One region of the Faecalicoccus sp. genome, then DNA from elsewhere that is predicted to be linked to it. Evidence: predicted binding sites of a transcription regulator. Region 1 holds the regulator's gene; the other holds the start of a gene.
The links. The regulator HrcA, encoded in region 1, represses chaperone genes, less so after heat shock. The targets are predictions, from matches to a motif close to TTTTAGCACTNNNNNNNNNNNAGTGCTAAAA.
Positions count from the first base shown of each region.

Region 1 (4,443 bases):
GATTGACGAAGTTCTTTTTTTCTGGACATATCCATTCCTCTTTTCAAATGTATTATAGCGAAAGATGGAAAGAATATAAAATTTTTGTTCAGAAGATTTGATATTTAAAAACTTTTTGAAAAACGATTTTAAATATTTTGTTTCATCGAAATAACAAAGATAAATTGTTTTTTTATGGTTTTTAGCTACAATGAGCTTGTCCATGAGGACCACTAATCATATCTGTATCCTCCTAATACGGATACAAATTATTCATCCTTTGCCTGAAAAGGCGTAAAAACCTCAATGCGAGGTTTTTTCTTTTATATAGCCATAGGTGAAATGTTCACCGCATTTAGGAAATTCCTTTAAACAATTGTTTCTGCGATAACTGAATCCATTGTCTATATCGGTTAGCGTATCGATGGAAGATAGATGAATGTTTTCTTTTGCGATACCGGCATTGATCAACATCTGGGCATTGATTCCCTGATTGTCTAATAAAGCCTTTTCGTTGGATAACCTGCGAATATATGAAGAAGTATCTATAGGCAGCTTCTGTATCTGTTCTATGACTTCCATACCTACTTCCAACGAATCAAACTGCAGGCTGGGACTAAAAAAAGCCTGTGTAGTTTTGGGATGGATAAGCTGATTTTGAATGAGGTGATCTATGGTTTTTGCGGTGATTTGTTGTACGGTACCTTTCCATCCGGAGTGGATCACACAAAGACAAGGCGTTGTTTCATCGACCAGTAAGATACCAACACAATCGGCGGTAAAGACACCGATCAATACATTTGGCTCGGTTGTATAAAGGGCATCGACATCCATGATGCTGGTATATTTATCAAAGGCCCCCTTTCCTTTATCTTTTGATGTAACATGATAAAAATGATCGGTATGTTTTTGCCATGGCAAAGCCCAGTTTTCTAGCGGAATCGTGATCTTTTCCAACTCTTTTCGATTGGATAATACACCTTGTTCATCGTTACATACGTGAAAAGCCATGTTGTTTTGATCGGGACGGGTCGCATCTTTTAGTGTTACAGCACCGTAAACGGTTGTGTTTATAAACTCTATTTGTTTCATATTTCTATTGTAGCAAACCAAAACAAGAAAAAGCATTTAAAATTTCTTGAATTTTTAGCACTAAATCCTTGCGTTTGCTAAAGAATATGATATACTGTTAGCAGACAGAGAACAAGAGTGCTAGAAAGGGGCTTGGATATGGGACTGACACAACGTCAAAAAATCATCTTTAAAACGATCGTCGATGAATTTACACGATGTGCAGAACCGGTCGGCTCAAAGACTTTGATGCAGCTGTTGGATTTTCCGGTATCATCAGCTACGATTCGTAACGAGATGGCAGCCCTTGAAAAAGTGGGCCTGTTGGAAAAAACACATACATCCAGCGGTCGTGTTCCCAGTCAAAAAGGATATCGGTACTATGTAGAAAATCTGATGGAAACCAACCTGGATGCCAATGTGAAACATTCTTTGCAGCAGGTATTTTCCGAAAGACATTATTCATTGGATGAAGTCGTAGAAAAAAGCTGTGATATCTTAAGTCACATGACCAATCTAACGAGCATTGTCTTAGGGCCTGACAGTCGTTCACAAAAGCTTCAGCATGTACAACTGATTCCGATCAGTGAAAAAAGTGCAGTAGGCATTATCGTGACCGATCAGGGCCATACAGAGAATAAAGTCTTTGATTTTGGTACGGAAGTATCGGTACAGGATATTAAGACATGTACGGATTTGTTGAATGATCAGCTGGTAGGAACACCTATCAGTGAAGTCGTTGACAAGATGAAAGAAATCGAGCCTTTGATGGCAGCCAAGGTTGTTCGTCACGAAGTGCTGTTTGAAGCCTTTGTGACAGCATTTATGCGTTTTGCCACAGAAAAGGTCAAGGTTTCCGGAAGAAGCAATATGTTGTATCAACCGGAATTCAGCGATTTAAATAAGCTGAAAGAGCTGATGGCTGTATTGGAAAGCTCCAGCTTATTTCATCAGTGGACCGATCAAGAAGATAATGTGGCGATTCAGATTGATCAGCGAAATGAGTTGTTGCAGATTGGAGATTGTTCGGTCGTTACGACAAAATTTCATTACAACAACGATGAGGAAGGGCAATTGATGGTCGTAGGGCCAAATCGAATGCAGTATTCCAAAGTGGTTGCCCTGATGGATTACATGTCCAGCGTGATTGAAGATGTCTTTGCACAAAAAGGAGGCGGAAATGACGATGAGCAAAAAGAATGAGAAAAAAGAAGAAAAAAAGATGGAAGAACAGCCGGAAATCAAAGAACAGAATGATGCGGACAAGGAAGCGAATGTCGAAGAAGTCAATCCTTTAGAAGCAGAGATCGAAAATTTGAAAGAAGAATTGGCAAAGGCTAAAAACGATGTAGCTCGTGCCTATGCCGATACAGAAAATATGAAAAAGCGTCTGCAGAATGAAGCGGATATGACAAAGAAATATCGTTTCCAGCAGGCCGGACTGGAACTTCTTCCGATCTTGGATGGTATGGAAAGAGCTTTGATGGTTCAAAGTGAAAATGAAGAAGTTTTAAATTATGTCAAAGGATTTGAAATGATTCATCAGCAGTTAGTCAATGTGCTGACAAATGAGGGAATCAAAGAAATTGAAGCAATGGGACAACCTTTTGATCACAATACGATGCAGGCTTTGATGCAGGAAGCCAAGGAAGGTGTAGAGCCGGGAATGGTTATCGAAGTGATGCAGAAAGGTTATATGTTAAAGGATCGTATATTAAGACCTGCCTTAGTGAAGGTAAGTGAGTAAAGGAGGAATCGACTATGGCAAAAATTATTGGTATTGACTTAGGTACAACAAACAGCTGTGTGGCTGTCATGGAAGGTAAGGATTCAAAAGTAATCCCTAACCCGGAAGGAAATCGTACAACACCAAGTGTTGTAGCATTTAAAAACGGAGAACGTATTATCGGTGATGCCGCTAAACGTCAGGCAGTTACCAACAAAAATACGATTTCATCCATTAAACGTTTGATGGGTACAAACCAGAAAGTAGAAGCCGAAGGAAAACAATACACACCACAGGAAATCAGTGCGATGATCCTGCAGTATTTGAAATCTTATGCAGAAGATTATTTAGGAGAACCTGTCACAAAAGCAGTTATCACTGTACCGGCTTACTTCAACGATGCTCAGCGTCAGGCTACTAAAGATGCCGGAAAGATCGCCGGATTGGAAGTAGAACGTATTATCAACGAACCAACAGCGGCTGCTTTGGCTTATGGGATTGATAAGACAGATAAAGAACAAAAAGTTTTGATCTACGACTTAGGTGGAGGAACTTTCGATGTTAGTATCCTGGATTTGGCTGATGGTACTTTTGAAGTATTATCGACAAACGGTGATACACACTTAGGTGGAGATGACTTCGATAACGTATTGGTTGATTGGATGGCTGATACATTCAAGAAAGAAAACGGAATTGACTTGAAACAAGATACAATGGCCTTACAGCGTTTAAAAGAAGCGGCTGAAAAGGCAAAGAAAGATTTAAGTGGTGTTATGCAGACACAGATCAGCTTGCCATTTATCTCTGCCGGAGCCAGTGGTCCATTGCACTTTGAAGCTACATTAACACGTGCTAAATTTGATGAAATGACAAAATCTTTGGTAGATCGTACAATGATTCCGATTGAAAACGCATTGCGTGATGCCAAATTGTCTAAGAGTGATATCGACCAGGTATTGTTGGTTGGTGGATCGACTCGTATCCCGGCTGTACAGGAAGCTGTACGCAAGGCATTAGGTAAAGATCCTAACCATTCTGTTAACCCGGATGAAGCCGTTGCCATGGGTGCTGCCATTCAGGGTGGTGTTATCTCTGGTGATGTAAAAGACGTATTGTTGCTGGATGTTACACCATTGTCATTAGGTATCGAAACTATGGGTGGTGTTATGACCGTATTGATTCCACGTAATACAACGATCCCTACAAGTAAATCGCAGATCTTCTCAACAGCTGCAGATAACCAGCCGGCTGTAGATATCAAGGTATTACAGGGTGAACGTCCAATGGCTGCCGATAACAAAGAATTAGGAAACTTCCAGTTGACAGGTATCGCACCGGCTCGACGTGGTGTCCCTCAAATCGAAGTTACTTTTGATATCGATGCCAACGGTATCGTTCATGTCAGCGCTAAAGATAAGGGAACCGGAAAAGAACAGTCTATCACGATCCAGAACTCCAGCGGATTAAGTGATGATGAAATCGATCGTATGGTTCGTGAAGCCGAAGAACATAAGGCCGAAGATGAAAAACGTAAAGATGAAATCGATTTACGTAACCGTGCCGAAGGATTCATTGCACAGATCGATGCGATGTTAGAGGATGGCAAAGACAAAATTGATGCCAAACAGGCAGAAGAAACGAAAAAATTGCGTGATGACTTGCAGAAA
Region 1 covers NZ_JAXKBY010000093.1:21,699-26,141, forward strand. The annotation lists gene U0M88_RS04590 (DeoR/GlpR family DNA-binding transcription regulator) at 1-29, opposite strand, end outside; gene U0M88_RS04595 (polyphenol oxidase family protein) at 283-1,071, opposite strand; gene hrcA (heat-inducible transcriptional repressor HrcA) at 1,210-2,253, shown strand; gene grpE (nucleotide exchange factor GrpE) at 2,231-2,797, shown strand; gene dnaK (molecular chaperone DnaK) at 2,812-4,443, shown strand, end outside.

Region 2 (4,443 bases), on a different contig from region 1:
CTGCCAAACTGAACAGACTCAATAAAGTCATGATGATAAAACCAGCTGCGGCAATCAAGAGACCAATCAAAAAAGCTTGTGAAAAAGAGATGGAAAAGTGATGTGTCCAGTCTTCTAAATGAGTGGCAACCCCTATTAAAAAGGAAAACAAGATCGACAATATCAAAAATTCGGTGATCTTTTCAATACAGACGTCTTTAAAGAAGTCTTTTTTTGTCTGATGATTTAACCCATACTTTTCCTCAATGGTGAAGGTGCTGTAATAAGAAATCGGAAGATCGCTCACACATTCGATCACAATGAATACAAGGACAGTCTTCAAAAGGCAGATATAGGGATTTGCATCCTGCAGCCAGGTATAAAATGGGGAAAGAACACAAAAAAGCTGCAGACAAAGGGCAAATACTTGCTCAAAGATAAAAATCTTACGATAGTCTTTCTTATAGGCTAAAAAAGTTTGATAATGTTTTTCTGGATAGATATCTTTGATCGTATCTGGCAGCGGCTTTTTTCTTTGATGAAGGATCAGGGCATAGGTCAACATTTCATAGAAGAAATTACCAAATGAAAAAATGATCAACAGTAGCTTTATCAAAATCATACTCTCCTTTTTTTACAGATAAGAAAAAGAGTGGACATCAGTCCAGCTCCAGTTCTTTCATGGTTTGTTCTAATGCTTCTCCTGCCAAAAGACAAGTTTTCAAACAACGCGATTCTTTGTCATGGTGAATCGGCTTAATGTCTTTACAGTCCATTCCACCCAGCTTTTCTTTGAAGTTTCGTACGCATTTTTGAATCTGTGGGCGAAATGTGTCGATTTCTTCATGCGCTTTTGACTGAATCACTTTTTTAGATACGGCTGCCACACTGCCGATGAGTGCCCCACAGGTAGAGCCGATAAACATACCGCCGCCAAAACCGGATAAGACTTTCATAGAGCCCTCGTCCAGCTTTAGATCGTAATACTCATTGGCGGCATGGATCAAGGTTTCTGAACAGTTGTAGTTTCCTTGTACGTAATACTTTTGAATTGTTTCTTGTAATGTCATTTTAATCACCGAATTTATTTTGACACAATTCCTTCAAAATCGCAATTATGCTAAAATAAAGACAATATAAGTGAGGTTAACTATGACAATATTGGATAAAAGTGTACCCTTTATTCGGGTCTTAATGGTCATGCCTAGAAAAACGGTACGAAAAGAAATTCCTTTAAACACAAAGTATCAGTATGTCAAGTTTGATGACACGCTAAAAGAAGCCTGGTGTAAACTGCAGCTGGAAGTGGGCTTATTTGATTCTTTAGCACAGGCAAAGGAAAAATGGGAATCGATGTTAAAGGAAGATCGTGCTTTTTTTGTACAGAACTTTTTATTTGTGGCAGATCAACAGGGAGAGCTGGTGGCTTCTGCCGGATTATGGCCAGGTCATGACTTTGAAGAAAAACGTTTACGAGTTCATTTTGTTGCCGTTAAGGAAACAGCGCAGCATCAAAAGATCGCTCAAAGCATGCTGACAAAACTTTGTATGAAATACGATGAAATGCCAGGCAAATATCCCTTGTATCTGGTTACACAATCGCAAAGCTATGGGGCTATTGCCTTATATGCCCGATTAGGCTTTACACCGTATTTAGGTGCAACCGATCATGAGGATGCCGATCATGCACAAGAGGCCTGGGAGAAGGTTACACAGATACTTCGAGAGAAAGCGGTTCGACATTGAATCGCTTTTTTTTTTAGAATCTTTCATCTTTTAGCAGATCATCCTTGACAGTGCTAAAGGTATATTGTACACTATATTAGCAGGTTAAATGGAAGAGTGCTAAAAGGAGTGGTAATATGACCAGAAAAAAACAATTTAAAGCCGAATCAAAACGATTGTTGGATCTGATGATCAATTCGATTTATACGCATAAGGAAATCTTTTTACGTGAATTGATTTCCAATGCCAGTGATGCGATTGATAAATATTATTATGAACATGCAGGACATGTTAGTCCGGATCAGTTTGAGATTCGTTTGGAACCCAATAAAGAAGCACGTACGTTAACGATCATCGATAATGGGATCGGTATGAACAAAGAAGAACTGGAAGAAAATCTGGGTACGATCGCAAAAAGTGGTTCTTTAGCGTTCAAAGAACAGATGGATGATGAGTCAAAGAGTGATGTTGACATCATCGGACAGTTTGGTGTCGGATTCTATTCTGCTTTTATGGTGGCAAAGGATCTGGTTGTCATTTCGAAAAAGGAAGAGGAAGCAGCCTGGCGCTGGGAAAGTGATGGCGAAAGTGGTTATACCATGGAAGAAGCTCAAAGAGATGGACATGGTACAACTATTATCCTTTCCTTAAAAGAAGATACGGAGGAAGAAAAATACTCTCAATATCTGGAAACATATGAATTAAAAGAACTGGTACGTAAATATTCGGACTATATTCGTTATCCGATCCATATGAATGTAGAAACTTCCAAAGTTAAAGAAGAAACCAAAGATTCCGATAAACCGGAATATGAAACTGTCATCGAGGATCAGACGTTGAATTCCATGGTGCCTTTATGGAAACGTCAAAAGTCAAAGATTACCGAAGAAGAATACAATCAGTTCTATAAGGATCATTTCTTTGATTTTCAGGATCCACAGCGTGTAATTCATTTCAGCGTGGAAGGAAATGTCAGCTTTACCGCTTTATTATACATTCCAAGCCATGTACCGCAGGGATTCTATCAACAGGATTATAAAAAAGGCTTGCAGTTGTATTGTAAAGGCGTATTCATCATGGATCATGCCGAAGAACTGCTGCCGGACAGCCTTCGCTTTGTTAAGGGGTTAGTTGATTCACAAGATTTGTCCTTAAATATCTCTCGTGAAATGCTGCAGCACGATCATCAATTAAAGGCAATCGCTTCTCGTATTGAGAAAAAGGTTTTAAGTGAACTGACTACGATGCTGACAAAAGAAAGAGAAGAATACGAAAAATTCTGGAAAGAATTTGGCATCAACCTAAAATTTGGTGTCTATAACAACTATGGTATGGATAAAGACAAGTTCCAGGATTTATTATTATTCTATTCTTCTAAGGAACAAAAGCTGGTTACGTTAAACGAATATGTAAATCGTATGAAGGAAGACCAGAAGGATATCTACTATGTATCTGGTAAGGATGTGGCCTTGATCGATAAGTTACCAATCGTTCAAACCTTGAAGAAGAAAGAGTTTGAGGTTTTATATTTGACCGATGAAGTTGATGAATTTGTCATGAATACATTGATGAACTATCGTGAAAAGACATTTAAGAATGCGACACAAGGGGATTTGGATCTAAATACCGAAGAAGAGAAAAAGGAACTGGAGAAGACAAAAGAAGAAAATAAAGATCTTCTGGAGTTCATGAAAGAAAGCTTGAAGGATAAGGTCAGTGAAGTAAAACTTTCCAATCGTTTAAGCGAGGATCCGGTTTGTTTAACAGCTGGAGAAGGACTCTCTTTTGAGATGGAAAAAGTATTTGCGAATATGCCGGGTGACAATCCAATGGGGCCGATGAAGGCAACGCGTATTTTGGAAATCAATCCATCGCATCCGATCTTCTCTACATTAAAAGAGCTGTATGCCAAGGATAAAGAAAAGGTCAAAGAAGTAGCGGATGTATTGTATGATCAAGCCTTGCTGATTGAGGGCTTTAGCATCGAAGATCCAATTGCTTATTCACGTAAAATCTGTGAATTATTAGTAGATAGTCATAAGTAGGATGCAAATCCTACTTTTATTATCGGAAATATTCTTGGCGTAGGAAGGATTTATGCTTATAATGGTCAAGGGGTCTTACTATGGCAGTTCTACAAAAGACAATGACAAAAGGTGTAATTTGGAAGCAGATGGTTCTTTTTGCGCTGCCGATCTTCTTTAGTAATTTATTTCAACAATTATACAATGCAGCGGATTCTTTGATCGTAGGAAACTATTTAGGCAGTGAAGCGCTGGCTGCGGTCAGTTCTTCTGGTAATTTGATTTTTATGATGATTGGCTTGTTTAACGGTATTGCGTTAGGAGCCGGTGTTGTGATTGCCCGCTATTTTGGAGCACAGAATTATGAAAGATTGAAGATTGCCATTCATACCGATATTGCCTTTGGATTTATCATGTCAGCCGTATTGATGGCTGCCGGTATTCTTTTAGCACCCTGGATCTTAGAATTGATGGGTACGCCTGATACGGTGATGCCGGAATCACTGAAGTATTTTCGTGTATATTTTGCCGGAGGGCTGGGTCTTGTTATGTACAATATTTTTGTCGGCATCCTGCAGGCTCTGGGAGATAGTAAACATCCTTTATATTATTTGATCATCTCCAGTCTGATCAATATCGTTCTAGATTATATTTTGATCGCCTGGTGTGGTATGGGTGTCGAAGCGGCCGCCTTCGCAACAATCCTTTCGCAGTT
Region 2 covers NZ_JAXKBY010000166.1:7,363-11,805, forward strand. The annotation lists gene U0M88_RS07940 (M48 family metalloprotease) at 1-595, opposite strand, end outside; gene U0M88_RS07945 (C-GCAxxG-C-C family (seleno)protein) at 639-1,049, opposite strand; gene U0M88_RS07950 (GNAT family N-acetyltransferase) at 1,132-1,725, shown strand; gene htpG (molecular chaperone HtpG) at 1,842-3,749, shown strand; gene U0M88_RS07960 (MATE family efflux transporter) at 3,830-4,443, shown strand, end outside.
Region 2: htpG (molecular chaperone HtpG) is a predicted target of HrcA. The motif match lies at 1,754-1,784, and genes of this name have one in related genera.